Regions from separate parts of the Methylobacterium sp. J-118 genome, predicted to be linked through region 2. Evidence: riboswitches for the same ligand, from Rfam matches in the RefSeq annotation. Region 2 holds a riboswitch; the other holds the start of a gene.

Region 1 (15,547 bases), 3.0 Mb from region 2:
CTATGTCGGCGACGAGCCGCACCGGGCGATCCTCGCGGGCGACATCCGCCGCGGTCAGGTCACGCGGATCCGCTCGGCGATCCTGTTTGCCGACATGCGCGACTACACCCGGACCTCCGCCGACATGAGCCCCGAGGAGGTGGTGGGCCTGCTCAACGTGTTCTTCGACTGCCTGGTGCCACCGATCGAGCGCGAGGGCGGCGAGGTGCTGAAATATCTCGGCGACGGACTGCTGGCGATCTTCCGTGAGTCGGGCGACGATCTCGGGGGCGCCGCCAAGGGCGCGTTGACGGCGGCGCAGCACGCCCTGGCGGCCTTGGACGAGGCCAACGCCCTGCGCCAATTCCCGGTGCCGGTGGCCGCCGGGATCGCCCTGCATCACGGCGAGGCGGCCTACGGCAATGTCGGCTCGGGCTCCCGGCTCGACTTCACCGTGATCGGCCGGGACGTGAACCTGGCCAGCCGCCTCGCACAGCTCAACCGCATCCTCGGCGAGCCGCTGCTGATGTCGAAACCGTTCGTGGATTTCCTCTGGGGCGACCCGATCCCGCTGGGCGAGCACGTGCTCGACGGATTTCGGGAGCCGATGGCCGTGTTCAAGCCGAAATTCCTGCGCCCGCGCAAACCGGTTTGAGGCCGCGCCGCGACGGGTTCGTCCGCGGCAGCAGAGCGGCGGTTTCGTGCGGGACTTCGGAACCGTGGGCACAGCACCCCCGAGCTCCAACGCCGTCAGAATTGCCAAGCCGGAGCGAACTCGGCGCTGTAGGCCGATTGCCGGCAGCCCCAGACGGGATCGATCATCCTCGCGAGCGCGCGCCGTGCCAGGGCACAGGAGCGCGCCAAGACGTCGTTCGGAACGTTCGGCTTTTTCAATACCTCGAGACAGGCATGAAGGCTTATGTTATATTGGCCGACATGATAGGCGTTGGCTGAATATTCCTCCAGCATTCCATATTCATAGACCCAGGGATTCAGCGATATGCCTTCGCTCGGCAATGTCAGGGCAATGCCCGCCTCGGCATAGCGGAACCCCTCCGGAAATCTGTCCTTACTCCGGCAATACCGGCTGGCCCCGTGGCGCGCTTCTGCCCGCGCCGGGCGGACCACGATCGCCCGATCGTACAGATGCAACACCGTGTCTTCGGGCTCATCGACGCGTTCCGCGTTGACGGCAGCCATCAGCAGGCTGAAATAGACTTCTTCATCCCATCGACATAGCTTAGCGCTCTTCACAAAACAATCAAGCGCGTTACGGTAGTCCTTCGCTGCATCGTATGTACTGCCCAGATACATCGTGTACCGCGCGACCATGAACGGGTCTTTCTCGACCGCCAGCGCCTGTTCCAGGACGGCGATGTCGCGGGCATCCGCGGTCGTGTCGTGATGGCGTGCCCCGTCTTCGCCCCGGCGCATCGCGAGGGGGAGGATCGGCGTCTCCGGATCCCCAGGGCATTCGAGAAACTCGTGCAGAACGCCGCGATAACGCCAGTTTTTCTTGCTGCTGACCAGTTGTTTACGCCAGTAGCGCGTATGGGTGTCGACGATCTCGAACCTGTATCCTGCCTCATGAAGCTTCGGCATGACGAAGTCCGGAGGGATGATCAGCTCGTCATCGGCGTCGATGATGAGCGCGTACTGCGCGTGCGGACGGGCGAGCTTCAGGGCCTCGTTCCAATTGAACGCGAAATCGACCCAGGGCCGCTCGACGAGCCTGCCGGGCATGTCCGCCATCGCGGCGCGGATGACATCCTGCGTCCCATCCGTCGATCCGGTGTCGACGATGACCCAGTGATCAATGATCGGGCGGACGGAATCGAGGCACCGCCGGATGACATGCGCCTCGTCCTTGACGATCATCGACAAGCAGACGGTCTGACCGGATCTTTTCACGCCAGCATCGCCTAAACATACGTGCGTGCGTCGCACGCACGAACCTGTCAACTCATAGCTCAGCTCGCCGCGCGTCACAAATCAGAGAGTTTATTTTGCTATTGGATGCATAATAGTTCAGCGATTATCATACGTTATTGGCAAATAATACTGCGTGAAAGATGATTATCGATCGATAGCGATCACGATACAGAAAAGTTTCATAAACCAGGCCCGCCCATGACGGACACGGTTCCCGGCCGGCACGGTCGGAGAGGATCCGCCTGCCGCATTCCCTGTAACGCGAACGCCCCCCCCCCTCTTCCCGAGGCGGCGAACCGGCGTTTTGGGAGGAGGGCATTGGTCCCCGCGGCCAACACGCCCGACAGGCTTCCCGCCCAGCGCTTCGTGCGGTGACGAGGCGCACGCAGACATGGCCCCACCGGCTGGCCCGCCCCGGGCGAAGCCCCGGCGCGGTCAGCCCCGCAGCGTCATCGTGGCGCCGGCGACGCTGAAATCGCGCAGGCGGCGTAGGAACGACATGCCCAGCAGGCTGGTGCTGAGGCGGCCGCGCGGGATCACCACCGCCTCCACGTCGCGCACCGTGATCGAGCCGATCTGCATCACCGCAATCCGGATCGGCGCGACCCGGACGGCTCCGTTCGCGGTGTTCCAGACACGGGTGAAGTCGGTGGGACCGACCCGGATCCCGATCCGCGCGGCATCCTCCTCGGAGAAGGCGCAGGCGCTCGCACCGGTATCCACCATCATCGGCAGCGTGCGGCCGTCCAGCAGGACGGTGACGAGGAAATGGCCGTTGCGACCGGCCTGCAGGGCCACGCCCGCGGGCGCTCCGGCGTCGGGTGCCGGTTCGACCGCCGGGGCGATGATATGGGCGACCGGCTCTGTCCGGGACCGCTCACGCAGCTTCTGGACGGCGGTGGCGGCCAGGAAGCCGAACGTACAGACGAGCAGGATGGTGCGCACGCAAGTCCGTTTCTGTGCGTCGGTGCCGGCGCCCGGGACGCGAGCCGAGATCGGGCCGATGAGACCTCGAACCCATGAAGGGATCGTGCGCGCGGGCTGCGGCAGTGGCCGGGGGAAGGCCGATTCCGTTCGGCTTGGTGTCCGATCGGTGACCGCGATCCACGATTGTCGCCGGCCCGGACGGAGCTGGCCCGGCAGCGGGGTTGACCGGCGCGGGCCGTAGCGCCACATCTGCATCTGTTCCAGGGAGATCCCCGGCAAGGGGCTGAGAAACCGCTGGCACGTCCGTCAGGACTTGCGGCGCGGAAATCCTTCGAACCTGATCCGGCTCATACCGGCGTAGGGATTGGACCGCGGCCGCCCGTAAGGCCGGCCACAGCTTCTCACCGAAGCACAGGGCCCATTCTCCGCGACGTCACCCTGTGGAGAGATGCGTGTCCCTGGACCGCCCCCCGTCACCGATCGGACGCCGCCGTGGCGCGGCCAGCCCCTCAGAGCGGGCCGGCCTGCCCGTTCGCGCCGACATCGCAATCGTCGGCGGCGGCCTGATCGGCCTGTCGATCGCCTGGCGGCTGGCCCGTGCGGGCCGGTCCGTGGTGGTGCTGGAGCGCGAGACGATCGGCGCCGGGGCTAGTCTCGCGGCCACCGGCATGCTGGCACCGGCGGCCGAGCACGAGCCAGGCTCCGATCCGCTGCTGCCGCTCGCCCTCGACTCGCTCCGGCGTTGGCCGGGGTTTCGCGACGCGCTGGAGGCCGAGTCGGGTCAGGCGATCGATTACCGGCCGGATGGAACCCTGGTGCTGGCCGTCGGGCGCGACGAGGTCGAGCGCCTGCGCTTCCGCCACGATCTGCAGCGCCGGTCCGGCCTCGACGCGACGTGGCTGCCCGGCAGCGAGGTCCGGCGCCTGGAGCCGGGCCTGCGCCCCTCCGTCACCGCCGGCCTTCACTGCCCGCTGGATCATCAGGTCGATCCGTGCCGTGTCATGGCGGCCCTGGCGGAGGCCTGTCGGCGGGCCGGGGTCGTCGTGGTCGAGCACGCACCCGTGACCGCCCTGGACTGGTCGGGGGGCCGCGTCACGGGCCTGCGCGTCGGCGAGGACGGCGTCGCGGCCGGAACCGTGATCCTGGCATCCGGCGCCTGGAGCGGTGAGGGCGGGTTGCTCCCGCCGACGCTCACGCTGCCGGTGCGCCCGCTCAAGGGCCAATCCCTGGCCCTGCGCACCACCGCGCGCACGGGCACCCTCGGCCGAATGGTCTGGACCGAGCAGGTCCACATGGCCCCGAAGAGCGACGGCCAGCTCATCGTCGGCGCCACCGTGGAGGATTGCGGCTTCCGTCCGGGCGTGACCGCCGGCGGCCTCTACGCACTGCTCGAAGGCGCCCGCCGGGTGCTGCCCGGGATCGAGGAGATGGAGGTCGAGGCCGTGTGGAGCGGCTACCGTCCCACCTCCGACGACGACGCACCGATCATCGATACGCTGGCACCGGGTCTGGTCGTCGCCACGGGGCACCACCGCAACGGCTACCTGCTCGCCCCCGTCACCGCCGATGCCGTGGCCGAACTGGTCATGGGCGGCGCCCTGCCGGAGGTCGCCCGCCCGTTCACCCGGGCGCGGTTCGCGCAGCCGGAGCCCAAGAGGGCGTCGGCATGAGGCTGTTCGTCAACGGCGAGCCGCGCGACTGCGCAGCCGAGACCATCGACGGCCTGTTCCGCGTCGAGGCGGAGGAGACCGGCATGGAGAGTCCGCAGGGCATCGCCATCGCGCTGAACGGCCGCGTCGTGCGCCGCCGGGATTGGGGCGAGACCCCGGTCGCCGAGGGTGACCGCGTCGAGATCGTCCGCGCCATGCAGGGAGGTTGAGCATGGACCCCACCGTCACGCCGCTGCGCCCCGGGACCGGGGCGGATGGTTTCACCGTGGCCGGGGTGGCTCTGTCCTCCCGGCTGTTCATCGGCACCGCCGGGTATCCGACCCAGGCGATCATGCGCGACGCCGTCGCGGCGAGTGGCGCCGAGGTGGTGACCGCCTCGATCCGCCGGGTCTCGCTCCAGGGCCACGGCTCCGACACGGTGACCATCCTGAAGGGCAAGCGCTTCCTGCCGAACACCGCCGGCTGCGAGACCGCCCGCGATGCGATCATGACCGCCGAACTCGCCCGCGAGGCCCTCGACACCAACTGGATCAAGATCGAGGTGATCGGCGACCGCGAGACCCTCTACCCGGACGTGACCGAGCTGATCGAGGCCTGTCGCCACCTCGTCGATGACGGCTTCGTGGTCCTGCCCTACTGCAACGACGACCCGATCGTCTGCCAGCGCCTGGAGGATCTCGGCTGCGCCGCGATCATGCCCATGGGGTCGCTGATCGGCTCCGGGATGGGAGTGGCCAACCCGGCAAATCTCGAACTGATCTGCCGCCGGGCCAAGGTGCCGGTGGTGGTCGATGCCGGGATCGGGACCGCCTCGGACGCGGTGATCGCCATGGAGCTCGGCGCCTCCGCCTGCCTGATCAACACCGCCATCGCGAAGGCCGACGATCCGGTCCGCATGGCCCGCGCCATGGGCCGGGCGGTCGAGGCGGGGCGCGACGCGCATCTGGCCGGGCGGATCCCCCGCCGGGGCCGGGCCGAGCCGTCGAGCCCGCAGCTCGGCCTCGTCGGCTCGTGAGGATGCTGCCGTCGCCGCTGCTCGCGGTGACGGACCGGCACGGGCATCCACGGCCCCTCGCCGAGACCGTGCGGGCGATCCTCGATGGCGGCGCCCGCTGGATCTGGTTTCGCGACCGCGATCTGGAACCGGACGCGCGCCGCCGCCTCGGCGCGGCCGTGGCCGAAGCTGTCCGGGCCCGGGGCGGGGTCCTGACGGTGGGCGGCGACGTCGCCCTGGCGCGCGCCCTCGGCGCCGACGGGGTGCATCTGGGCGGCGGTTCGGGTCCGGAGGCGATCGCGGCGGCCCGGTCCGCCCTGGGGGCGGCGGCGCTGATCGGCGTGTCGGCCCACGCGTTTCAGGAGGCCGTGCGGGCCGCGGCGGCCGGCGCCGATTACGTGACGCTGAGCCCGATCTATCCGACCGCGAGCAAACCGGGCTACGGACCGGCGCTCGGTCCGGACGGTCTCGCGGCGGCGCGGGCCGCCGGCCTTCCGCTGGTGGCGCTCGGCGGGATCGGCCTCGACCAGATCGCGGCCTGCCGCGCGGCGGGCGCGGCAGCGATCGCCATCATGGGCGGATTGATGCAGGCCGACGATCCGTCGGACGCCGCGCGGGACCGGCTGAAAGCCTGGAACGCGGCGCCATGCGCGCGCACGTGATCGGTCTAGCGTCTACGCGCCGCTGATCCGAGCCGGCTATCCGCCTGACCAGCCGAGCCGTCCGAACGGGGTCTCATCGAGGGACCCGTCCGAGATCTACTTCTCAGACGGCCCATAGGGCGGCCGCGGAATCGCCCGGTGCGCGGCCCGCAACGCCGCCGACCAGCGCTCGCGCAGGTCGTGGAAATAGCCCTCGCCGGCCTCGATCCGGTGGTTCACCTCGAGCGTCGGCGCGTTCCGGCGGGCGACCGCGATATCGATCGGCAGGCCGACGCCGAGATTCGACCGCATGGTCGAATCCATCGAGACCAGGCTGACCTTCAGGGCGTCGTACAAATCGGTCCGGTAGGTCACCGCCCGGTCGAGGATCGGCTTGCCGTATTTGTGTTCGCCGATCTGGAGGAACGGGGCGTCCGTGCTGCACTCGATGAAGTTGCCGGCCGAGTAGATGAGATACAGCCGCATGTCGCCGGTGCCGATCTGTCCGCCGAACAGCAGCGAGATCGAGAACCGGATGTTGGCCGCCTCGAACCCATCCTTCTCGATCGACCGCACCCGGCGGATGGCACGGCCGATGAGCTGCGCCGCCTGGAACATGGTCGGCGCCTCAACGAGCTTCTGCGCCGGCTCCTCCCCCTCACCGGGCACGCCCTCCTGAAGCAGGCTCAGCACCGATTGGGTGATCGACAGATTGCCCGCCGAGGCCAGCATCATCACCCGCTCGCCCGGCACGTTGAAGTGGTGCAGCTTCCGGTAGGTCGAGATGTCGTCGAGCCCCGCGTTGGTGCGGGTGTCGGCCACCATCACCAGCCCTTCTTCGACCAGGACACCGACACAGTACGTCATCGTCTTCGGGCTTTCATGCGATGGGACCGCCGTCGCGGGACTCAGGACTGGGCGGCGGCCCTGCCTTGCTCGACGCGAAGCTTCACGTCCAGTGTCTCGGTCCCGCCACCGGTCCGGCTGCCCCGGATCGGCGCGGCGCCGAGATAATCGAGCCCGGTGGCCACGCGGATGTAACTGTCGGACGGGCTCATCGCGAAGCACGGATCGAACGCCACCCAGCCGAGATCCGGCACCAGCGCCTCGGCCCAGCCGTGCGGCGCCTCGACCGTGGCCTCGCCGTCGTCGCGGGCGCGGTAGCCCGCGACGTAGCGCGCGGGGATGCCGACATGCCGGGCCGCCGCGATGAAGACATGCGTCAGATCCTGACAGACACCCCGCTCCGCCGCGAAGGCCTTCGCGGCCGGGACAGCATTGGCGGCCGGGCCGGGCTCGTAGGCCACGACTTCGGGAACGGCCCCCATCAGGCGGTGGAGCAGCGCCAGCGGCGCCGCGTCGCCGGCCGTGGCGACGCGCTCCGCGAAGACCTGCAGCTCCGTGCTAGTCGCGCAGAGATCCGTGTCGCGCAGATAGAACGAATCCGGCAGACGTTCGACGGTCCCGCGCACGATCCCCTGGGTGTCCTCGGTGTCGACCTCGCCGCTGACCCGGATCGTCAGGGCGTCGGCGGCCTCGTCGGGGGTGAACCAGTGAACCAGGTTCCCGAATCCGTCCTCGCGGGCGGTCAGGCGCCCGTCGACGGTGGTGTCGATCCGCCACCCTCGGACGTACTGGCCGTCATGGTCCCGCGGTGTCAGCCGCAGGACCTGGACGAGCCCGCGGGCCGGCTGCTCGTAGGTGTAGATGGTCTCGTGGATCACGCGGATGCGCATGCGCGGGGGGCCTGTGCGTCTTCGTCAGCCGACCAGATACTGCTTGGCGATGGCCTCGCCCACCCTATTGTTCTCGGCGATGAACGCCTCGACGAACTCGTGCAGGCCGGAGGCGAAGACCCGGTCGATATCCTCGGCCTCGAGCTTGGCCAGCATGTTGCCGGCGAACCGCTGGCTCGGTCCGCGCCGGCCATAGGCGTCGGCAATCAGGTCGAGATACTCGACGATCACCCCGTAGCAATTCGCGAAGGACCGGGGCATCTGCTTGTTGAGGATCAGCAGATCGGCCACCAGGAGCGGCTTCACGCTCTCCCGGTACACCCAGTGGTAGGCGTTGAAGGCTGAGACTTCGCGCAGGATTGTGGTCCACTGGAAGTAGTCGAGGCTGCCGCCCACCGTCTCGTCGTGGGGCAGAAGGATCTGGTATTTCACGTCGAGGATGCGCGCCGTGTTGTCGGCCCGCTCGATCGCGGTGCCGAGCCGGGTGAACCAGAAGGAGTCGTTGCGCAGCATCGTGCGGAAGGCCGAGCCGTCGAAGGTGAGCGAGACGGTCTTCACCCAGTCGAGGAAGCGGCCGAACTCGTCGCGGTTGAGGTCCTTGCCGGCATAGTTGCGCAGTTCGAGCCAGGCGCCGTTGATCGCGTCCCACATCTCGGTGGTGAGCGCCGTGCGCACGGAGCGGGCGTTCTCCCGGGCCGCCTCGATGCAGGAGCGGATCGAGGAGGGGTTGTGCGGGCTGAAGGCCAGGAAGTCGCAGACCGTATCGGCGTTGACCGCGCTGTAATGCGTCTTGAACGCGTCCGGGTCGCCGGCCGAGGCGAGGGCGGAGTCCCACTCGTTGCCCTCGCCGCCGCCGTAGCTCGTCGGCAGCGACGCGAAGCGGTGCGCCGCGTCGAGGATGCGCGCGACGAAGTCGGCGCGCTCGACGTAGCGCGAGAGCCAGAAAAGGTTGTCGGCAGTCCTGGAAAGCATTCTTTTTCAGCCACGTCGAGCGGACCGGGGAGCCCGCGCCTCGGGATGTCCGACCCCGTGAAATCAGGCGTCCAGCACCCAGGTATCCTTCGTACCACCACCCTGGCTCGAATTGACAACCAGCGAGCCCTCTTTCAGCGCGACCCGGGTCAGGCCGCCCGGGACGATGCGGATCTGGTCGGCGCCGTTGAGCACGAAGGGCCGCAGGTCGACATGGCGCGGCGCGACCCCGGAGGCCACGAAGGTCGGGCAGGTCGAGAGCGACAGGGTCGGCTGCGCGATGAACCCGTCGGGGGCATGCTTGAGCTTCTTGGCGAAATCGTCGATTTCGCGCTTGCTCGCGTGCGGCCCGACCAGCATGCCGTAGCCGCCCGAGCCGTTGACCTCCTTCACCACCAGCTCCGACAGGTTGTCCATCACGTAGGCGAACGAGTCCTTCTCGCGGCAGCGATAGGTCGGCACGTTGTGCAGGATCGGCTCCTCGCCGGTGAAGAACTTCACGATCTCCGGCATGTAGCTGTAGACCGCCTTGTCATCGGAGATGCCAGTCCCGACCGCGTTGGCCAATGTCACCGAGCCCCGCTCGTAGGCATTCATCAGGCCCGGCACGCCGAGGACTGAGTCGGGGCGGAAGACGAGCGGATCCAGAAAATCGTCGTCGAGGCGGCGGTAGATCACGTCAACCCGGCGCGGACCCTCGGTGGTGCGCATGTAGACCACGTCGTCCTTGGTGAAGAGGTCCGAGGCCTCCACCAGCTCGACGCCGAGCTTGTCGGCAAGGAAGGAGTGCTCGTAGAAGGCCGAGTTGTAGCGGCCGGGGGTCAGCAAGACGACCGTGGGGTCGCGGGTCGCCGAGACCGGGGCGAGGCTGCGCAGGGTGGCGAGCAGCGCGTCGGGATAGTTCTCCACCGGGGCGACCCGGTGCTTGGAGAACAGGTCCGGGAACAGGCGCAGCATCACCTCCCGGTTCTCCAGCATGTAGGACACGCCGGACGGGATCCGGGCGTTGTCCTCCAGGACGAAGAAATCGTTTTCGCCCGTGCGCACGATGTCGATGCCGGCGACGTGGACGTAGAGGTCGTGCGGCACCCGGAACGAGCGCATCTCCATGCGGTAATGGGCGTTGCGATAGACGAGATCGGCCGGGATGATGCCCGCCTTGATGCATTCCTGGGCGCCGTACACGTCCTTCAGGAACAGGTTGATGGCGGTGACCCGCTGCTTCAGCCCGCGCTCCAGGAATGTCCATTCCGGCTTCGTGATCACCCGCGGGATGATGTCGAACGGAATCAGGCGTTCGGTCGATTCGTTGTCGCCGTACACCGCGAAGGTGATGCCGATCCGGCGGAACAGCAGCTCGGCCTGACTGCGGCGGGTGTTGAAATGCTCCGGGGGGGTCGTTTCGAGCCACGTCTTGAGCGTGCCGTAGGCGTCTCGAATCGCGGCCGGATCGGCCGTGCCGGTGCCGAGCCCGGTCATCTCGTCGAAGGCCGTCACCGCCATCTCGCTCCTCCCTAACGCTCCCGCTCTGAGGCAAGAGGCGCGCCATCTGCTCGTGGCTATATCTGCCCTCGATAACGCTCAAGGCGGCGAGAGGATCAGATCAGCTTGAGGCCTTTCAGGCTCGCGTGACCGTTTCGCCCGAGGATCACGTGATCGTGGACGACGATCTTCAGCGGCGCGAGCACGGCCACAATCTCGCGGGTCATCGCCACGTCGGCGGCGGACGGGCTCGGATCGCCGGATGGGTGGTTATGGGCGAGGATGATGGCGGTGGCCGAGAGTTCCAGCGCCCGCCGGGCGACCTCCCGGGGATAGACCGGCGTGTGGTCGACGGTGCCGCGCCCCTGCACCTCGTCGGCGATCAGGTGGTTGCGCTTGTCGAGGAACAGGATCCGGAACTCCTCGCGCGGCGCGAAGGCCATCGTGGCGCGCAGGTAATCCTGCAGTGCGCCCCATGAATCCAACAGCGCCCGCCCGCGGATCGCCCCCCGGGCGAGGCGCCGCCCGGCGGCCTCGATCACCTTGAGGTCGGCGGCGACGCCGGCGCTGACGCCCTGGACCTCCATCAGCCGGGCCGGCTCGGCGCTCAACACCTCGGCGAAGCTGCCGAACCGGGCGACCAGGGCCTTGGCCAGGGGCTTCACGTCGCGCCGCGGGATCGCGCGGAACAGGACCAGTTCCAGCAATTCGTAATCCGGCAGCGCGTCGCCGCCCGCGGCCGCGAACTTCTCGCGGAGCCGGTCGCGATGGCCGTGATAGTGCGGCGCGTCCTTGGCCAGCGACGACGCGCCGCCGGCGTCGGCGAAGAGCCCCGCCTCGGCATCGTCCGGCCGCGGCGCCATGGTCGGTCAGGATGCGGGATTGACGGGCTGGTGCAGCCCCTTCGGCGAGATCGTGAAGATCTCCACCCCCGTCTCCGTCACCGCCACGGTGTGCTCGAACTGGGCGGAGAGCGAGCGGTCGCGGGTCACCGCGGTCCAGCCGTCGCCCAGCACCTTCACGGCCGGCCGCCCAAGGTTGATCATCGGCTCGACGGTGAAGAACTGGCCGGGCTTGAACGGCACGTCGTAGCTCGCCTCGACGTAGTGCAGGATCGTCGGCGCGTCGTGATAGGTGCGCCCGAGCCCGTGGCCGCAGAAATCCCGCACCACCGAGCAGCGCTCGCCCTCCGCGTAGGACTGGATCGCCCGGCCGATATCGTTGGTCGAGCCGCCCGGCTTCACCGCCGCGACGCCGCGCATCAGCGCCTCGTAGGTGATCTCGCACAGGCGCTGGGCCCGGCGCGAGACCTCGCCGACATAGGCCATCCGGCTCGAATCGCCGTGCCAGCCGTCGAGGATCAGGCAGATGTCCAGGTTGACGATGTCGCCCTCGCGCAGGGGCTTGTCGTTGGGGATGCCGTGGCAGACCACGTGATTGATCGAGGTGCAGATCGACTTCGGATAGCCGCGATAGAGCAGCGAGGCCGGATAGGCGCCGTGATCCATGGCGAACTCGTAGGCGAGCCGGTCGAGCGCCTCCGTGGTGACGCCGGGCAGGGTCGCCTCCATCAGCAGGTCCAGGGCCTCGGCGGTGAGCCGGCCGGCGCGGCGCATGCCTTCGAAGCCCTCGGGACCGTGGATCGGCGGCTCCGGGGCGCGGCGCGATCCCTGCGCGGTGGCCTGTTCCTGCTGCATGTCGGGACTTTTCGCGGCGTCATCAATCGGGCGTCCGACCTATGTACGGTGCGCGGCGCGGGAGGCCAAGCCGTGTCCGGCACGCGGACGGGCGTGGCTTGCGCCGGAAGCGGGGCTGGCGGCATAAGCGGCCGCATGGCGCCCGGTGCGCGCGGGTGGATTCGCCGCGCGATCGGTACGGGTCAGGCGAGGGCCGGATGGCAGGCAAGGCGGTACCCCACTTTCACAACGAGCCGGGTGTGCCGGTGGTCGCTGTCGGGGTGAAGGAGTTCATGTGCATCGGCGCGCTGCCGCCGTTCGACCACCCGCACGTCTTCCTCGACATGGGCGCCGACACCGAGATCATCTGCCAGTACTGCTCGACCCTGTACCGTTACCGCGCCGGCCTGAAGGCCGACGAGGCGGATCCGCAGGCCTGCGTCTGGCACGACGACGCCAAGCTCGCGGCGGAGTAGGCGCGCCGTCGCGGTGTCCACCGACAATCGACCATTGCGGATCGGGATCGTCGGGGCCGGGATCGGCGGCCTCACGGCGGCGCTGGCGCTGTCGGATGCCGGCCATGCCGTCACGGTGATCGAGCGCCGCACCGGCTTCAGCGAGGTCGGAGCCGGAATCCAGATCTCCCCCAACGCGAGCCGCGTACTCGCGGGGCTCGGCCTTTCGCCCGCCCTGCGCCGGGCCGCGAGCGAGCCCCCGGGCGTCGAGGTACGCGCTCTCGACAGCGGCCGCCGTCTCGGCGGCGTCGCCCTCGGGGCGGCGGCGCAGACGGTGTTCGGCGCGCCCTACTACGTGATCCACCGGGCCGATCTGCAGACCCTCCTGCTCGATGCCCTGCGCGGACGGCCGGCGATCCGCCTGATGATGGGCCGCACCGTAACGCGCCTGGCCGAGACGGAGTCGGAAGTCCTCCTCGCCGCGGAGGGCGCCAGCGGCGTGCAGGATCTGGCCTTCGATCTGGCGATCGGGGCCGATGGGCTGCGCTCGCGCCTGCGCGGACATCTCGATGCGGCGCCGCTCCGGCCCGGCCATGCGGCGGCGTGGCGGGCGCTCATCCCGATCGAGGCCGTGCCGGAACCCCTGCGCGGTGCGGCGACGGGGCTCTGGCTCGGCCGGAACCGGCACGTGGTGCATTACCCGGTCCGGGACAGCCAGTTCCTCAACGTCGTGGCGGTCGTCCCCGAGGCGGTGGGCGACGAGGGCTGGGGCCGGCTCGGGGAGCCGGCGGTGCTGCGCGCCTGCTTTCGCGGCTGTGCCGAGCCCCTGCGCGGATTGCTCGGCCTGCCGGATTCCTGGCTGGTCTGGTCGCTGGCCGATCGGGCCGTGGCGCGCCCGCTCGCCCGCGGCCGGATCGCGCTGATCGGCGACGCCGCCCATCCGGTGCTGCCCTATCTCGCGCAGGGCGCCGCCCTCGCCATCGAAGACGCCGCGGTACTGACGCGCGCGCTCTCCCACCAAGTCCAGGTGCCGGCCGCGCTCGCCTCCTTCGCGGCGGACCGGGCGGCCCGCGTCCGGCGCGTCCAGAGGGCCGCCCGCGCCAACGGCCGGACCTATCACGCCAGGGGATTGGTGGCGTTCGCCCGCAACGCCGTGATGGCGCGGCTCGGCCCCGACGGCATGCGCGACCGCTACGCGTGGCTGTACGGCTGGACGCCCCCGGCTTGATCGCGCGGCCGGCCGCGGCTACCGAAGGCCCGATGCGGACGTGGCGGAACCGGTAGACGCACGAGACTTAAAATCTTGCGGCCGCAAGGCCGTGCGGGTTCGAGTCCCGCCGTCCGCACCACCCCGTTCCTTCGCGCGCAGGACAGCCTTCGGATAAGGCAGCGATCCCTCAAATCCGCGCGATCTCCGCAACGGTCCCGCAGCGTTCGCCTGGCAGGATCGGCGCAGGGAGATTGCGCATGATCGACGCCCTTCAGACCGCCACGACCGGCATGACCCGGGCCTCCGACCTCCTCGGAAATGCGGCCCAGACCATCGCGTCCGCCGGGGCGCCCGTCGCCGAGACGGCTTTGCAACCCGCCGCGCAGGTGGACCTGTCCAGCGCCGCCGCCGAACTCGTCGGCTCCAAGTCTGCCTTCGCGCTGAACGCCGCCGTGGCGCGGACCGCCGACCGGATGACCGGTCAGCTCCTCGACATCAACGCCTGAGCGCCGGCAGCGCCAGCGACGCCAGGATCGCGGCCGCCGCGAACAGCAGGGCCACGCCGACGGCGCGATAGGCGACGACGCCCACGAGCCCGCCCGCGAGGAACGCCCCGACGGTCAGCACGTGAAGGCGCAGCCGCGTGGGGTCGTGGCGCTTCAGCGGAATCCGATCGGGCGCGGCGCGATCCAGCCAGCGCGCCAGCTCGATGCCGATATCGGTGATCGTGCCGGTGACATGCGTCGTCCGCACGCGCGCCTCGGAGATCTTCGTCGCCGCGGCGTTCTGCACACCCAGGGCGAAGCTCAGGCCGAGCACCAGGGCATGGCCCCGCGCCGGCTCCGCGAGGGGAAGCGCCACGAGGCCGATGGCGACGAGGAGCACCGCTTCCGCACAGACGCTGTAGGCGTAGGCCCCGTGCTCGGCGCACCGGCGGCGGTAGCGGATCAGCAGCGTCGACACCGCCGCACCGAGCACGAACAGCAGGACGAGGAGCAGCGCCTCCGCCGCCAGGACGAGATCGCCGGTTCCCGTGCGGTCGGAGATGGCCGAGACGTTCCCGGTCATGTTCGAGGCGTAGAGGCCGACCGCATAGAACCCCGCGGTGTTCAGCGCCCCGGCCACCGCCGCTAGGGACAGGCCGAGCTTGCGATCGGCTTCAGGGGTGCGCGTCGCGCCTTCGTGGACCAGCATCGAATCGTCTTACCGCCGCGACCTGAACACCCGGTTCACGCCACGTGCGAGTGGGCTGAATGGGGCGCTGCCGGAGCGGCGCCGCGCCATGTCGCTAGCGTATCGCCCCGGACACCGAAACCACGATGGATGGCGGCCGCCGTCCGGGCCCGGGGTCGTCAGACCCAGGGAGCCATCTCACCAGCCGTAATGGCTGCGGTCGCCGTAGCCGTAGCCGCCGTAGCCGTCATCCCAGTCCCGGTGCCAGCGGCGGGCGGGACCGTAGCCGACCGGCACCCGTTCGTAGGTGACCGTCCGGCGGGTGGCGTAGACCGGTCCGTCCTCCTCGTACACCCGGTAGGCGGGGGCGGGCCGCACCACCACGGGCGTGTATCCGTAGGACTCACCGTACCCGTAAGCGGGCGCCGCGTGGGCCTGGGTCGCGGCGCCGATCAGCGCGCCCGCCGCGAGGCCGCCGATGATGCCGGCCGCGATGGCCCCGCCGCCGCGGGCTTCCGCGGTCGAAGAGGCCAGGCTGCCCGCGCCGATCAGCGCGGCGGCCGAGAGCAGAGCGACGCGTGTCATGACCTGTCTCCATGGATGCCCGGATGCACGAGACGTCCGGGATCATGGGGCGGAGGATTCCACAGCCACGCTGCAGCCAGCCTGAATCGCGCGTGCAGCGTGCGTTCAGCTGGCG
Region 2 (15,547 bases):
GCTGGCGGAGGCGGCTGTGGCCCCGAGCGCGTCGAGGCCCTGGGGGCCCTGCGTCGGCGTCGTCAGCGGGCGGATCTCCATGGTCGATCTCCTGCAATCCTGTGATCAGGGATTCAGGGACGAGCGCGCCTAAGCGTCCCTTAACGCTTGGCCTTGATCCACCGAATGTCGCGCGCCGTCCGGGTATGGGATGAACATCCGGTTACCGCAGCGGCACAAATCCATGCTGTTTTCGGCGTCGCAGTGGGATGCGCGAGCCCGGTTGCATAGGGACGTCCCGCTGGTGACCGCGACACCGCGCGAAGCCATCCGCCGGCATCGACCCATCGCGGTCCGCCGCGCCCGCATGGCCGCACCGTTGAGGCGACCCAACCGACAACGCGCGGATCTGAGGCTCTCGGCCCTGCACTATGGCTCTGGTCCCGGATCCCCGCTCCCGGTCAAGGTGCAGATGGCGGGCGATCCGGAAACACGCTGCGGCACGCCCGTTCCTGACCGGACCGGGCGTGCCGCCGGCTCATTCGGCGGCGTCCACGTAGAGCTTCCCACCCTCGGCGAGGAATTCCTGCGACTTCGCTCGCATGCCGGCCTCGGCCTCGGCCTTGGACATCGCGGGCGCGGCGCCCACGACTTCCCCGGCCTCCTCCATCGCCAGCACCTCGGCGCGCAGATCCTGCGTGATCTTCATCGAGCAGAATTTCGGCCCGCACATCGAGCAGAAATGCGCGACCTTGTGGGCGTCCTTGGGCAGAGTCTCGTCGTGGTAGCGGCGGGCCGTGTCCGGATCGAGCCCCAGGTTGAACTGGTCCTCCCAGCGGAAGTCGAACCGGGCGCGGCTGAGCGCGTCGTCGCGCAGCTGCGCGGCGGGGTGGCCCTTGGCGAGGTCGGCGGCATGGGCGGCGATCTTGTAGGTGATCACCCCGGTCTTCACGTCGTCCCGGTCGGGCAGGCCGAGATGCTCCTTCGGGGTGACGTAGCAGAGCATCGCGGTGCCGAACCAGCCGATCATGGCGGCTCCGATACCCGACGTGATGTGGTCGTAGCCCGGCGCGATGTCGGTGGTCAGCGGGCCGAGGGTGTAGAACGGCGCCTCGCCGCACTCCTTCAGCTGCTTCTCCATGTTCACCTTGATCTTGTGCATCGGCACATGGCCGGGGCCCTCGATCATCACCTGGCAGCCCTTGTCCCAGGCGACCTTGGTGAGTTCGCCCAGCGTCTCCAGCTCGCCGAACTGCGCGGCGTCGTTGGCGTCGGCGATCGAGCCGGGGCGCAGGCCGTCCCCCAGGGAGAACGACACGTCGTAGGCCCGCATGATGTCGCAGATCTCGTCGAACCGCTCGTAGAGGAACGATTCCCGGTGCCCGGCGAGGCACCAGCGGGCCATGATCGAGCCGCCGCGGGAGACGATGCCGGTGACCCGCCGGGCGGTGAGCGGCACGTGGGCGAGGCGCACGCCGGCATGGATGGTGAAGTAGTCGATCCCCTGCTCGGCCTGCTCGATCAGGGTGTCCTTGAACACCTCCCAGTCGAGCTTGAGCGGGTCGCCGCCAACCTTCTCCAGCGCCTGGTAGATCGGCACCGTCCCGATCGGCACGGGTGAATTGCGGATGATCCACGAGCGGATGTTGTGGATGTTGCGGCCGGTGGACAGGTCCATGACCGTGTCGGCGCCCCAGCGGATCGACCAGACCAGCTTCTCGACCTCCTCGGCGGCCGACGACGTCACCGCCGAGTTGCCGATGTTGGCGTTGATCTTCACCAGAAAATTCCGGCCGATCGCCATCGGCTCCAGCTCGGTATGGTTGATGTTGGCCGGAATGATCGCCCGGCCGCGGGCGATCTCGTCCCGCACGAATTCCGGGGTGATGAACGGCGGCACCGCGGCACCGAAGCTCTGGCCGTCGGCGAGGGTGGCTTCCGCGCCCTCCAGCATCTGCTCCCGGCAGGCGTTCTCGCGGTGGGCGACGTAGATCATCTCCTCGGTGATAATCCCGGCGCGGGCGAATTCGTACTGCGTCACCGCCTGGCCCGGCGCCGCCTTGCGGATCGTGCGGGTGGCGGGGCAGGGGGCCACGAGCTTGTCGCCGGCAAAGCCGTTATCCTCGGGCTTGACCGCCCGGGGCGCGACGGACGTGTAGCCGCGCGCCGCGATCCAGGGCTCGCGCACGCCGGGCAAGCCGGCGCTGAGGTCGATGCGCGCGTCGGTCTCGGTATAGGGACCCGAGGGATCGTAGACCCGCACCGGCGCCTCCTTCGGGTCCGACAGGGCGATCTCTCGGTAGGGCACGCGGATGTCGGGCCGGCCGATCGGACTGGCGTAGACCTTGCGCGATCCGGTGACCGGACCGGTGGTCACGGCCTCGGGGCTGCCTTTCACGTCCTTGGGAAGAACGGGTGCGTTCATCGTGGGCCTCTCCTCGTGCTGGAGCGGTCCGGTCCACGCGATGGCTGAGATGAGAGAGGCGGGCGCACGGGCGCGACCGCAGGTTCCCGTCCCTCCGCCGGTATGAGCCGGATCAGGTTCAAGGGTCAGGGCAGCGTGCCCAATCTCAGCCCCCTGCGGGGCCCCCCTCGGAACGGTTCGAGACTCACAACTACGGACGACTTTGTCAATGCTGCCCGGGCGCTGGAACATTCGTCCGCGAAACCCGCTCCGAAGACCGGAAGGGTTTGCAGCGAGGATCCCGTTCCCGTCAGCCGGGGCGGTGCAGGCGCGCGTCTTGCCGGACGTCGGGAGACCGATTTAGGGAAGTCTCCCGCCGCGCACCGCCCACGCCAGCCGGTCCCCTTGCGCCTTCTCGCCGGCCTCGCGCTCACCCTTCTGCTGCTCTACGGGCTGGCTCTTGCTGCGCTCGCGCTCGGTCAACGCCGGTTCCTCTATCCGGGTGCCTATCGGCCGTCAGCGTCTTTTCCGCTCCCCCCGGGGGTCGGGGCGATCACGGTCACCACCGCGGACGGCGAGACGCTCCATGCCCTCTGGCGGCCGCCGCTTCCGGGTTGCGGGATCGTGGTGAGCTTCCACGGCAACGGCTCCCGCCCCGAGCCCCACGCGGCCCGCTTCTCCGCAAATCCCTGGCGCGCGGCCGGATGGGGCCTGCTCACCGCGACCTATCGCGGCTATCCGGGCTCGACCGGCCACCCGACCGAGGACGGCCTGATCCAGGACGGTCTGGCGGCGGTGGCGACTGCGGCGGCACGGGCGCCCGGCGCGCCGATCCTGCTGCATGGCCATTCCCTGGGCGCAGCCGTGGCGGTGGCGGTGGCCGAGCGCGTGCCGCCGATCGGGCTTTACCTCGAGGCGCCGTTCGACTCGATGGTTCATGCCGTGCGGCTCCATGTCCCGCTGGCACCGTCCTGGCTCCTGCGCGACACCTATCGCTCGGATCTGCGCATCCGGAGCGGTACCGAGCCGATCCTGATCGTCCAGGGCCGCGACGATCCTGTGGTGCCGGCCAAGCTCGCCCGGGCGCTCGCCGCGGCGGCCGGGCCGCGGGCGCGGATCGCGGTGGTCCCGGGCGATCATGTCTCCATCTACGGTGTCCGGGATCGGGAGGCCGAAGCGCTCTTCGGCGCGCGCGTCGGCCCGGCCTGCATGCCCGCGTCAGGGACCGTGCGGTGAGAGCCGGAGTGAGGGAGGGGACGCGTGGTCGGACGGCGATCCCGGCGCTGGAGCGCCGATGATCCCGATCATCAGGACGGCGTCCCCGGGGCCGATCCGATCTGCCCGCTCTGCGAGAGGCCGATCCCGCCGCGCGCCCGTTCCAGCCTCCATCACCTGACCCCCAAGCTGAAGGGCGGCACGCACCGGGGCACCGTGCGGCTGCACCAGATCTGCCACTCGGCCATCCACGCCCGCTACAGCGAGGCCGAGATCGCCAAGCGGCTCGCCGACGTGGCGGCGCTGCGGCTGGATCCGGAAATCGCGCGGTTCCTCGTCTGGGTCCGCGGCAAGCCCGACGACTTCCACGCCGCCACGCGCATGACCCGCGACCGGAAGGGGGCCAAGCGCCGGACCTGAGCGGCGGGTGTTTACCCGGTCTTCGCCACGTCCGCAGAAGTCGTGCGCGACGAGCATTGCCGTCAACCTCGCTTGGTCCAGGATCACCCCTGTCTCGAGGGATGCGGTGATGGCTGGGGCAGGGGACGCGCGGGATCGACTGGCCTGGGTCGACATCGCCAAGGGGATCTGCATCCTCCTGGTGGTGATGATGCACGCCGTGACGGGCACCGGCGAGGCCATGGGCGGCGAGGGCTTCCTTCACCCGGTGGTCGCCTTCGCGAAGCCGTTCCGGATCCCGGATTTCTTCCTGCTGTCGGGCCTGTTCGTGGGCCGGGTGATCGACCGCGACTGGCGCCTGTTCTCCGACCGGCGCGTGGTCCACTTCGCCTATTTCTACCTGCTGTGGCTCGTGATCCAGTCGGCGGCCCGGTACGGGAAGATCGTCGGCGACGACGGTCCGGCGGCCTTCGCGGCCCATCTGGCCCATGCCCTGGTCGAGCCCTATTCCACCTTGTGGTTCATCTACCTGCTGGCGGCGTTCTCGGTGGCGACCAAGGCCCTGCGCCGCGTCCCGGGCGGCGTGCTGCTGGCGGGGGCGGCGCTGCTGCAGATCGCCGACATCCGCAGCGACTCGACCCTGATCGAGGAATTCTGCGCGCGCTACGTCTACTTCGTCGCCGGGTACCTGTTCGCCGACCGGATCTTCGGCCTCGCCAACGCGGCGCGTCGGCGGGTCGGCCCGGCGCTGGCCGGCCTCGGCATCTGGGCCGTCCTGGAGGCCTGGCTCGCCCTGACGCCGTCGGCCGATCCCGCGCATCCGACCCTGGCCAGCATGCCGGTGGTCGGCCTCGCCCTGGGTGCGGCCGGTGCGCTGGCCATCGTGGTGGCGGCCGCGCTGATCGGCCGGGCGGGCGGCCCCGTCGCCGAGGCGATCCGGACCTGCGGGCAGCGCTCGATCGTGATCTACCTCGCCTTCTCGCTGCCGATGGCCGCGACGCGGGAGATTCTGGTCCGGACCGGGATGATCACCGATATCGGCGTCGTCAGCCTGATCGTCATCCTGGTCGCGGTGCTGCTGCCGCTGGGGCTGGAGCGGCTCGTGCGCAACACGCCGCTCGGCCTGCTCTTCGTCCGGCCCGCCTGCTTCCACCTCGCGGCGGGCGGCGCGCCGGTGAGGCCGGCCCTGCCGGCGACCTGACCGGGGATTTCAACCCTCGAAGGCGATGCCGATCCGGCGGCTGCGCCGCCACGCCACGGCGGCCGGCCGCGGATCGCTGCCTTCCGTGAGCCGCACCGGGAAACGATCCGGCACCGGCTGGTCGGTCTCGACCTCGATCTGCGCGCCCGTCTCGGTCGCGTCCCAGACCAGGCAGGCGACCTCGCCGCAGGCGAGCAGAAGAGAGCCGAAGGTGAAGGCATTCCTGCGGAACGTGCCGCGGCGGTCCTCCGTCATGCGCCTCTCCCTCGGCCTCGCGACCCCGCGGAGCCGGGCTCCGCGGCACGGGATGATGTCGGATGCCGGTTAACAGGCCGGATACGGCAGACTAGGCGTTTCTGGATGCCGGTGATCAATAATCGTCCGGGTCACCCCGGTAGCGCCGCGGCGCCGGCCCGTAATCCTCGTCGTAACGGCGACGCATCGGCGGGCGATCGTAGTCCCGGCCGTAGCGGTCCGGGTCGCGGCGACGGTCATCGTAACCGTCGTCCCGGTCGCGGTCGCTGTTCCGGCCCGCGGCGATGCGCGGCGCATACCAGCAGCTCTTCGGCTGGCCCGGGGCCGGGTCGCCGAAGGTCTGCGTGTTGCAGGGGACCATGCCGCCCTGCGGAAACGGGCGGCCGTTGGTCCGGCCGGGGACCCCGTAATAGACGTTGGTGGGGTAGGGCATCCGGCAGACGCCGCCCTCCTGGGCGCAGCCCACCAGGTTCACCGTGTCGAGCTGATAGGCATGCGCCGCGGCGAGCCCCATCAGGCTCGCCCCCAGCGAGCCGGCCGCGACGGCCAAAGCGATCCGATTCCACACGTCCCCGATTCCCCCATGGTGCGTGATGACGGTGCCGCTTAAACCGGCCGACGGCTTCCGGCCAGCGACAGCGCTCGTTATGGCGTGGCCGGGCGTTCGATTTCACGCACAGGCGCGGATCCACCGACGTCAGGACGTCACGCGGCGCCCCGGTGCCCGCCGAAAGCCGCCTTGGGAGGGCCTGATGAGGGATACGTCCGCGCAGGAACTGCTGCTCCTCAGCGCGCTGCAGGAATGCCGGATTCAGCTCGAGGCGGCGCAGCGGGACGAGGCGAGCCGCGCCGTCATGCGACGCGAGCTCGATGACGCCCTCCGGCGCGCGGAGGCGCTCGCGGCCGAAGTCGTTCTCGAACGGGAGCGGACCGAGGCGGTCCGCCTGGTGCTCTCCGCCGCGGTGATGAGCCTCCGGCGGTTCGGCCTGCGCCGTCGCCTGTTCCGCGCCCGCATCGTCCGGCTCGGCCGGCAGACGCCGGATTCGGGTCCTGAGGCAGCGCGGCACGCGGTTCTGCTCGCCGAGGCCCGGCGCGTGCTCGGCGCGGCGCCGTCGGTCGATCCGTCCGCCTGAGCGAAGGCGCATCCGTCCGGTCGCGAAGAACGGGTGACGAACGGTTCGATAACGGCCCCTTAAACCGCCGCATTTAGCGTGCCGAAACCGAGACGCGTTTCGGGCGACGCGCGCCGGTCCGATCAGTCACAGACGGGATGCATGGCCAAGGGTCGAGGCAGGATTGAGCCGAATTTCGACGTGCCCGAGGGGCGCGTCCGGGATCGCGGCGAACTCGATCTGCGCCTGTCCCGGGACGATCGTCCCAAGGCAGGAGACGGCGTGGGCAAGCGAGCGGGTGGTCCGGCACGCAAGCCGGGCAGGGCGGCGGCGCGTCCGAAGGCCTCGGGCCGGCGGCGGCGCTCGTGGCTGGGCCGGCTCGTCTACGCGACCGTGGTGCTCGGCCTCTGGGCGGTGATCGGGCTCGCCGGGCTCATCGCCTACCACGCCTCGCAGTTGCCGCCGATCGACCAGCTCGCAGTGCCGAAGCGCCCGCCCAACATCGCCATCCTGGCGAGCGACGGCACGCTGCTGGCCAACCGCGGCGAGACCGGCGGCCGGGTGGTCTCGATCAAGGAGCTGCCGCCCTACCTGCCGCGTGCCTTCGTGGCGATCGAGGACCGGCGGTTCTATCAGCATTTCGGCGTCGACCCGGTCGGTATCCTCCGGGCCATCGGCCAGAATCTGACCCGGCGCGGCGTCGCGCAGGGCGGCTCGACGCTGACGCAGCAACTCGCCAAGAACCTGTTTCTGACCCCCGAGCGGTCGGCATCGCGAAAGATCCAGGAGGCGATCCTCGCCCTCTGGCTGGAGCACAAGTACAGCAAGGACGAGATTCTCGAACTGTACCTCAATCGTGTCTATTTCGGCGCCGGCGCCTACGGGGTCGAGGCGGCGGCGCAGCGCTATTTCGGCAAGCCCGCCAAGGAGGTCTCCCTGGCGCAGGCGGCGATGCTCGGCGGCCTCGTCCAAGCGCCCTCGCGGCTGGCCCCGAACCGCAACCTGCCGGCGGCCCAGGCCCGCGCCGCGCAGGTGCTCGCCGCCATGCAGGAACTCGGCTTCGCCTCGGCGCAGGACGTGCGCGTGGCGCTCGCCCAGCCGGCCAAGCCCGCCAACGCCCGCGGCGGCGGCTCGGCCAACTACGTCGCCGACCTCGTGATGGACGTGCTCGACGACTACGTCGGCAAGTTCGACACCGACATCACCGTCCAGACCACCGTCGATACGGCTCTTCAGGCCACCGCCGAGAAGGCGCTGACGGATGAGCTCAACGCCAAGGGCGCGCGCTACAATGTCGGCCAGGGGGCGATGGTGTCGATGCGCCCCGACGGGGCGATCCGCGCGCTGATCGGCGGCCGCGACTACGCACAGAGCCAGTTCAACCGCGCCACCACGGCCAAGCGCCAGCCGGGCTCGTCGTTCAAGCCGTTCGTGTATCTCGCCGCCGTGGAGCACGGGGCCACCCCCGACACGGTGCGGGAGGACGCGCCGATCCGGATCGGCACCTGGGCGCCGGAGAACTACTCGCACCGCTACGAGGGTCCGGTGACCCTGCGCACCGCGCTGGCCCAGTCGCTCAACACCGTGGCGGTGCGGCTGGGCCAGGAGGTCGGCCCGAAGGCGGTCGTGCAGACGGCGCAGCGGCTCGGCATCACCTCGCCGCTCCAGGCCAACGGCTCGATCGCGCTCGGCACCTCCGAGGTGACCCTGCTAGAGATGGTCGGCGCCTACGGCGCCTTCGCCAACGGCGGCACCGGCGTCATCCCCTATGTGGTCACCGCCGTGAAGGGCCAGGGCGGCACCGTGCTCTACAAGCGCTCCGAGAACGGGCTGGGCCGGGTGATCGACCCCAACGCCGACGGCATGATGAACGCCATGATGCACGAGACCTTCGTCTCGGGCACCGGCAAGAAGGCCGACATTCCGGGCTGGGACCTCGCGGGCAAGAGCGGGACCACCCAGGATTACCGCGACGCGTGGTTCATCGGCTTCTCGGGCAGCCTCGTGACCGGGGTCTGGCTCGGCAACGACGATGGCGAACTCACCAAGAAGGTCTCCGGCGGAAACCTGCCGGCAGAGATCTGGAAGGCCTACATGACCCAGGCGCTCAAGGGTCAGACGCCGGTGCCGCTGCCCGGCCTGAACCGCTGGCGCAAAGCGCCGGAGACGACCGCCTCGGTGGCCAATGCCGCCCCGGGAACGCCGGCCGGGATCCTCGGACAGATCTTTGGCGAGCCGGAGGCCCCCGCACCGCGTCCGGCGGCGGCGTCGCGGCGTGCGCCGAAGGATGACCGCAACTTCATCGAGAAGCTGTTCGGGATCGGGGACTGACCGTCGACAAGCATCTGGCTAGGCGGGGGCAGCGTCCTCCTCCGATAGCCGGCCGCACTGTCCTGGACCCCGCTCGATCGCTGTGCACACGCCGGACGCCCTGTTCGTGTCGCCGGTTGCGGCGTTCTCCGCCACCAGCACCGCCGGCCGTAGCCGGGTCGGACGCCGCTGATGCTCACAGCATCGGCAGCATCCGCGGACGCGGGCCTCTCGGGAAATGCGCGTCGATCGAAGCGATCTCGGCTGGCGCCAGCCGCAGGTCGGCCGCGCCGGCATTCTCGATGGCGCGGGCCCGGCGCCCGGTCTTGGGAATCGTGAACGTCCCGGTCATGCGGGTCAGGAAGGCCAGGGCCACGGCGTGGGGCGTCGTCCCGTGCGTCCCAGCGATCCCCGCCAGGGCCTGCCCGCCGGGACTCGCGGGATCGGGGAAGTCGCCGCTGCCGAAGGGCGAATACCCGATCAGGGCGACGCCGTTCTTTTCGCACCAGGGCAGCACGGCATGCTCGATCGCCCGTTCGTTCAGATGGTACAGGACCTGATTGCAAGCGATCCGATCCGGCCCGGCGATGGCGAGCGCCCGGTCGAGATCCGCGACATCGAAGTTGCTGACGCCCCAGGACAGAATCTTCCCAGCCCGCCGCAGATCCTCGAATCCGGCGATCGTCTCCTCCAGGGGGTGCTGGCCGGGCCAGTGCAGCAGGTAGCTGTCGAGGCGGTCGGTGCGCAGCCGCCGGAGGGAGTCCTCGCAGGCCCGCGCGACGCCGCGGCGGGTCGCGTTCCCCGGAACCACCTTCGAGACCAGGAACACCTCCTCGCGGCAATCCACGATCGCCTCGGCGACGATGGCCTCGGCATCGCCGTACATCTCGGCCGTATCGATATGGGTCATCCCGGCATCGATGCCGGCGCGAAGCGCGGCGATCGCATCGCCGCGGTCCGATCGGTCGATGTGCCAGGTGCCCTGGCCGATCACCGGCACCTGGACGCGGGTCGCACCGAAGCTCCTGGCATGCATGGCATCGTTTCCTTCCCTGTCTCGGCGGCTCTGCGGTGGCCGCGGACCCCGAAGGACCCGGACCCCGCAGGAGCCGCGACGGTTTCGCGATTCCGCTGACCGACACGCCTTACTCGCGCCATCTTGGATTGTTGAGCAATGGGGGTCGCGTGACGGCGGCGCTGCACTTTAGGCCATGGCCTGACGTCCGGAGGCCCGGGCCCGCCAGGCCGGTGCCGCTGCGCCCTCGCGCCGGTCGCGTGGGACCGGGATCGGGCTGCGGCCGGTCGGTTGGCCATGCTGGAGTTGCGCCGATGCTGCCCGCCCACCGCGTCTTCTGGGTCCTGATCCTGCTGGCGGCCGCGGGTGCCGGACTGCTCTACAACATCATCTTCGCGGCGGGCGCCTCGCCGCTCGCCGGGTTCACCTACGGGCTCTGCATGGGCGCGACGGTGCTGGCCTTCGATCGCGGCCTGATCCTGGCGGGCCTGCAGGCGCGGATCCGGCGTTTCCCGGCCTGGCTCTACGTCGTGGCGGCCGAACTCGCCTACGTTCTGATGATCATGGCCGGCAACGCCCTGGGCGGTCTCCTCGTCTGGGCCTTCGCGCTCACCCCCGACGACCTCGCATCGGCGACCCGGATGACCGCGCGGGTCCTCGCCTATGCCCTGGCGGTCTCCGGCCTCCTGGTCTTCGTGATCCGGATGCGCGATCTGATCGGGGGCGAGGTGTTCGTGAACTTCATGATCGGCCGCTACCACCGGCCGGTGGCGGAGGAGCGGATCTTCCTGTTCCTCGATGTGGTCGGCTCGACGGCCTTCGCGGAGGCGCATGGCGATCTCCGGGCGCAGGATTATCTCGGAGCCGTCTTCGCGACCCTGGCCGAGCCGGTCCGCCGCAACGGCGGCTCCGTCGACGATTATGTCGGGGACCTCGCCATCATCACGTGGCCGATGGCCCGCGGTCTCAAGGATGCGCGCTGCGTCACCTGCCTGTTCGACGTGATCGACCGGATCGAGGCGGATGCGGCGGCCTGGACGACCCGGTTCGGGACGGTGCCGCGGCTCCGGGCGGCGCTGCACGGCGGCTCGGTGGTGACGGCCGAAGTCGGTGTCGACCGGCACAAGATCGCGTATTTCGGCGACGCCGTGAACGTGACGTCGCGGATCGAGGCCCTGTGCCGCCCGCTGGGCGTCGGGATCCTGATCTCGCAGGATCTCCTCGATCGCCTGGCGCGGCTGCCGGAAGGGGTCCGTGCACGTTCGCTGGGGGCCCACGCCCTTCGGGGGCGCGGTGCCCCGCTCGCGGTGGCCACGCTCGAGCGCGGGGATGGCGAGGCCGTGCCCCTAACCGGCCTCGAACCGCGCCGCCTGGCGGCCGCCCGCTGATGGCCTCCGCCGATGCCCCGCCCTCCGCGCTGCTCATGGCTATAAAGATGTCGCTGCGCTTCGGTCTGCCGCTGATCGGGTTGCTGGTCTTCGGGCACGCCGTCCTGATCTCGGTCGGCGGCGACATCGAGCGCTGGCAATTCGCCCTCGGTGTCCTCCTGATCCTGGCGGGCTTCACCTCCAAGCTCGTTCCGCGGTCGTGAGCACGGAGCCGGCGGGACCGCCGATCTACCTCGACGCCGATGCCTGCCCGGTGAAGGACGAAACCTACCGGGTCGCCGCCCGCTACGGGCTCACCGTTCACGTGGTCGCCAACAGTGTCCTGAACCTGCCGCGGGAACCCTGGATCGTGCGCGTCGTGGTCGGTTCCGCCCTCGATGCCGCCGACGATTGGATCGCCGAGCGGGCAGGGCCCGGGAGCATCGTTCTCACCGCCGACGTGCCGCTCGCCGCCCGGTGCGTGAAGGTCGGCGCGACCGTCCTGGCCTTCACCGGCAAGCCGTTCAGCGAGTCTTCGATCGGCATGGCGCTGGCGACCCGCGATCTGATGCAATCCCTGCGCGAGGCTGGGACGATCACCGGCGGCCCGAAGCCGTTCTCCCGCGCCGATCGGTCGGCCTACCTGTCGGCCCTGGACCGCGCGGTGAACCGGATCCTGCGCGAACGTCCGCGCAACGCCTGAGGATCGGAGGCCGGACGTTCCCGTGCCGGGTCAGTCCTGCGTGGCCGGGACGAGTGCCTTGAGTGCTGCGTTGATACGGTCCTGCCAGCCGGGACCATCCTTCTGGAAATGGGCCAGAACCGCGCTGTCGAGGCGCAGGCTGACCATCTCCCGCGCCCCGGGGGGCACGATGGCACGGGGGGCCGCTGGCTGCTGCGGTGGCGGTGGCGGTGCCTCCGGCTTGGGAGACGTGGCGGCCCGGAAGGCCGCTTCGGCCGCCGCGCGGGGATCGGTGAAGCGGCGGCGGTTGCGATCTTCGGCCATCGGCCTCTAATCCTTTGCCGCGGTCTTTTTCGGCGCAGCCTTCTTGGCGGCACCCTTGCCCGCGCTTTTCGCGGCCGATTTGGCTTCCTTCTCAGCCGCCTTGGCCTGCGCCTCCGCAGCCTCCTTGGCGAGCCGGAGGGAGCGCAGCTTGACGGTCCGCTCATCGACCGCCTTGATGGCCGCGTGATGTTCCGCCATCGCCTGCGCGCCCTCGCGAGCCATCCGCTCGGCGCGCTCCGCACGTTCGGCGCGGTTTTCAGCGCGCGTCTTCGCCTCCGCTTCCGCGTCGCGGATGGCATTCGCCTCGTCGAGGTCGAACTCAGTCTCGTCGCTCATCCTGTGCCTTTCGCCCCGGCCCAGGGAGTCCAGCCCTGCGCACTCTGCGCTGGGCGGCGACTGGGCGGGTCCGGCCTGTTCGAGGGGGGAGGGCAAGGCCGGATGACGCGCTCCCGTGTTCCGTAACCGGAGGCACACGGGAGCGTGTCCGGTGACGCTTTAGCATGCTCGCCCAGCCGATGGCGAATCCGCCGTGGGGGTCCGTCCGATCAGCGCACAATATTCGCTGAGATCGGCGGAAGTTTTGATCAGTGCAGACTGCACCGCGCTTAGCCAAGCGTTGTGACGCTGAGTTTACCGCACCCGGAAGTTGAGGGGAATGGACACGGACAGGCTCGGCTGGGCCACGCCGCTGGGGGCCGGCGGGAGGCTGCCGCGCACCGCCGAGAGCGCTGCGCTGTCGATCTGGCCGACCCCGCTGGATCGGGCGACGCCGGCAGCCGTGACCTGGCCCGAGCGCAGGACGGTGAAGCGGACCACCGCCGTCCCGCCACCGGTGCCGTTGGCGGCACCGGCATTCATCCGCCCGTGGATCGCCGCGCTGATCGCCCCGGTCCATTGCCGCAGCGCGCTCGGATCGTTGCCCGCCGCTGCGCGGCCGGCCGCGTTCTGGCGCGACGCCGAGGCGGAGTTGCGCGCCTCGGCGCCGTCCTGTGCCTTCGCCTGACGCGCCTTGGCCTCCCGCGCGGCCTTCGCCTTGGCTTCGCGGATCTCCTCCAGGCGCTCCTGGCGGGCCTCCTCGCGCTTCTGCTCGCGAAGTTTCTCCTCCCGGATCTTGCGCAGCTTCGCCTCCCGCTCGGCCTTCAGCTTGGCGGGATCAGGCGTCGGCTTCGGCGGTTCTTCGGTCTTCGCCACCTCGGCGGGCGGGGGCGCCTCGGGCTCGGCCGCCTCGGAGGTGGAGGTGATCACCTGGCTCGGCGGCTCGACCGGTACGGCCTCCGGCGGTGGCTCGACCGCGGGACTCTCCTCCGGCTTCACTTCGGCGGTCTCGGCCGGCGGTGGGGGCTGGACCGCCTCGTCGGGGGGTAGTTCGACCGGCTTCGTCTCCGGGGGCGCCGCCTGGCTCATCTGCTGCTCGGACGGGGCTTCCGTCGGCGCATCGGTCATAATCGGCGCGAGATCCACGGTGACCTGCTGTTCGCCCGGGGGGGTGGGCGGCGCGAGCTGCAGGAACATCGCGGCTGCCAGCGCGAGGGCGTGCAGGCCCAGCGCGACCAGGAACGCCGCGACCAGTCCGGACGGCCGGCGCGCCCCGAGATCATCCGACAGATCCGTCGACACGAAGCGGTTCATCGGCTCAGCGCGGGGCCCCTGCCGGGACAGCGGGTGCCGCCGGCGCGGCGCCACCGGGCGATTGCGCGATCAGCGACACCTTGGTGAAGCCGGCCTGGCCCACGAGACCCATCACCTCCATGACCTTGCCGTAGGGCACGTCCCGGTCACCGCGTACCAGGATCACCTGGTTCTTGTCGGCGGCGGCCATCTCCCGAAGCCGCGGCACGAGGCTGTCCATCGTGAACACCTCCTTGGCGATGGACGGATTGCCGTCCTTGTCCACCGTCACCTCCTGGGGCTTCTTTGATTGCGCCACCTTGGGGGCCGCGGTCTTCGGCAATTGCACGGGCACACCGGTGGTCATCAGCGGGGCGGCGATCATGAAGATGATCAGCAGCACGAGCATCACGTCGACCATCGGGGTCACGTTGATGTCGGACATCGGCACGTCGTCGAGGTCGTCCTCGTCGCTCGCGCGAATGGATCCCATCGCCATCGGGCGTCTCCGGTTCCGGTGCGTTCGGCCCGAGCGTGCGGGCGCGGAGGGGGCTTATTCGGCCGCGGCGCGGTGCTTCGCGCCGGCACGGTCGCGGGCGAGGCGGTTGCCCAGCATCGAGATGTAGGAGGAGAACATGCTCTGGACGGCGCCGACGTCGCCCGACAGCTTGTTGTAGGCCATGACGGCCGGGATGGCGACGACGAGGCCGATGGCGGTGGCGAACAGGGCCTCCGCGATACCCGGTGCGACCACGGCGAGCGACGTGTCCTGGCTCCGCGCGATCGACGAGAACGAGTTCATGATGCCCCAGACCGTGCCGAACAGGCCGACGAACGGAGCGGTCGAGCCGGACGTCGCCAGCAAGGAGAGGCCGGTGCGCAGGCGCTTCATCTCGAGGGTGAGGGCACCCTTCATCGCCCGCTCGATCCGCTCCCGGCGCTCCGCCCGCGTCTCGGAGGCGTCCTGGTCGCGCCAGGCGTCGATGGCGGCGCGCACGACGTGGCCGGCTATGCCGTCGAGTTCGCCGTCGAGATTCCCGCCGGACTGAACCAGCGTGGCGAATTCCCTCGCCTGGCGCCGGGCGGCGACGAGGCGGATGATCTTCTCGAAGACCACCGTCCAGCAGGCGATGGAGGCGACCACCAGGAGGATCATCACGCCCTTCACGATCGGGTCGGCCTGCAGGAACAGGCCGAGGAACGAGAAGTCGTGGGCCGCCTCGATCGGGGCTTGTGTCGGGTCCATCGCGGGCTCCTGGCGTCCTAGATCTCACGCGGCTGTCCGCCGCCGCCGTATCGGGTGCGGCGCGTGCCGCTCACCGCCCGGCGATCCGTGGCGCCGGGCGGTTTCGTCGCGTCATCCGTCGGACCGATGCGATCAGCGGTCGAACGGCAACCCGGCCTTGGTCTCGGTCTCGGTCCGTTCGAGGCAGGCCTCGCGGGCCGCGTCGCCACCGTCGCAGGACAGAACATCGTTCAAGAGGACCCGCCCGACCTTGTTGCAAGCGATCCCGGGGAAATCGAAGATTTTCACCACCGTCTTCCGCGGCGGAAGCGGACCGAGCTCGACGGCCACGCGCTTCTGCGCCACCCCGTCCGTGTCGAAGGCGAAGAGATCGACCTTGTAGGATTTGAGGCCCGCGCCCTTGGTGTTGTCGATCACCATCGTGATCCGG

What was found. Region 2 has a riboswitch for thiamine pyrophosphate ahead of thiC (phosphomethylpyrimidine synthase ThiC). Riboswitches for the same ligand answer to the same signal wherever they lie in the genome.
Positions count from the first base shown of each region.
Region 1: it holds a riboswitch for thiamine pyrophosphate, as region 2 does, so the genes downstream of both, thiO (glycine oxidase ThiO) here and thiC (phosphomethylpyrimidine synthase ThiC) in region 2, are expected to answer to the same signal.

Region 1 covers NZ_JBYQFA010000001.1:596,725-612,271, reverse strand. The annotation lists gene AC3IF3_RS02900 (adenylate/guanylate cyclase domain-containing protein) at 1-634, shown strand, start outside; gene AC3IF3_RS02895 (glycosyltransferase) at 730-1,857, opposite strand; gene AC3IF3_RS02890 (retropepsin-like aspartic protease family protein) at 2,347-2,856, opposite strand; TPP riboswitch at 3,092-3,220, shown strand; gene thiO (glycine oxidase ThiO) at 3,291-4,508, shown strand; gene thiS (sulfur carrier protein ThiS) at 4,505-4,717, shown strand; gene AC3IF3_RS02875 (thiazole synthase) at 4,720-5,523, shown strand; gene AC3IF3_RS02870 (thiamine phosphate synthase) at 5,526-6,164, shown strand; gene AC3IF3_RS02865 (proteasome-type protease) at 6,261-7,010, opposite strand; gene AC3IF3_RS02860 (transglutaminase family protein) at 7,052-7,879, opposite strand; gene AC3IF3_RS02855 (alpha-E domain-containing protein) at 7,904-8,851, opposite strand; gene AC3IF3_RS02850 (circularly permuted type 2 ATP-grasp protein) at 8,915-10,354, opposite strand; gene radC (RadC family protein) at 10,450-11,196, opposite strand; gene map (type I methionyl aminopeptidase) at 11,203-12,030, opposite strand; gene AC3IF3_RS02835 (zinc-finger domain-containing protein) at 12,228-12,485, shown strand; gene AC3IF3_RS02830 (FAD-dependent monooxygenase) at 12,499-13,692, shown strand; tRNA gene AC3IF3_RS02825 (tRNA-Leu) at 13,727-13,813, shown strand; gene AC3IF3_RS02820 (flagellar protein) at 13,932-14,180, shown strand; gene AC3IF3_RS02815 (YoaK family protein) at 14,170-14,868, opposite strand; gene AC3IF3_RS02810 (hypothetical protein) at 15,046-15,432, opposite strand; gene AC3IF3_RS02805 (hypothetical protein) at 15,538-15,547, opposite strand, start outside.
Region 2 covers NZ_JBYQFA010000001.1:3,565,839-3,581,385, forward strand. The annotation lists gene AC3IF3_RS17170 (flagellar protein FlaG) at 1-81, opposite strand, end outside; gene thiC (phosphomethylpyrimidine synthase ThiC) at 518-2,404, opposite strand; TPP riboswitch at 2,477-2,582, opposite strand; gene AC3IF3_RS17180 (alpha/beta hydrolase) at 2,789-3,619, shown strand; gene AC3IF3_RS17185 (HNH endonuclease family protein) at 3,644-4,018, shown strand; gene AC3IF3_RS17190 (acyltransferase family protein) at 4,128-5,198, shown strand; gene AC3IF3_RS17195 (pilus assembly protein PilZ) at 5,208-5,453, opposite strand; gene AC3IF3_RS17200 (hypothetical protein) at 5,569-5,967, opposite strand; gene AC3IF3_RS17205 (ATP-dependent helicase) at 6,206-6,586, shown strand; gene AC3IF3_RS17210 (transglycosylase domain-containing protein) at 6,728-8,896, shown strand; gene AC3IF3_RS17215 (aldo/keto reductase) at 9,072-9,911, opposite strand; gene AC3IF3_RS17220 (adenylate/guanylate cyclase domain-containing protein) at 10,205-11,278, shown strand; gene AC3IF3_RS17225 (hypothetical protein) at 11,278-11,481, shown strand; gene AC3IF3_RS17230 (YaiI/YqxD family protein) at 11,478-11,960, shown strand; gene AC3IF3_RS17235 (BrnA antitoxin family protein) at 11,991-12,263, opposite strand; gene AC3IF3_RS17240 (hypothetical protein) at 12,270-12,599, opposite strand; gene tolA (cell envelope integrity protein TolA) at 12,894-13,892, opposite strand; gene AC3IF3_RS17250 (ExbD/TolR family protein) at 13,897-14,370, opposite strand; gene AC3IF3_RS17255 (MotA/TolQ/ExbB proton channel family protein) at 14,425-15,117, opposite strand; gene AC3IF3_RS17260 (Tat pathway signal protein) at 15,250-15,547, opposite strand, start outside.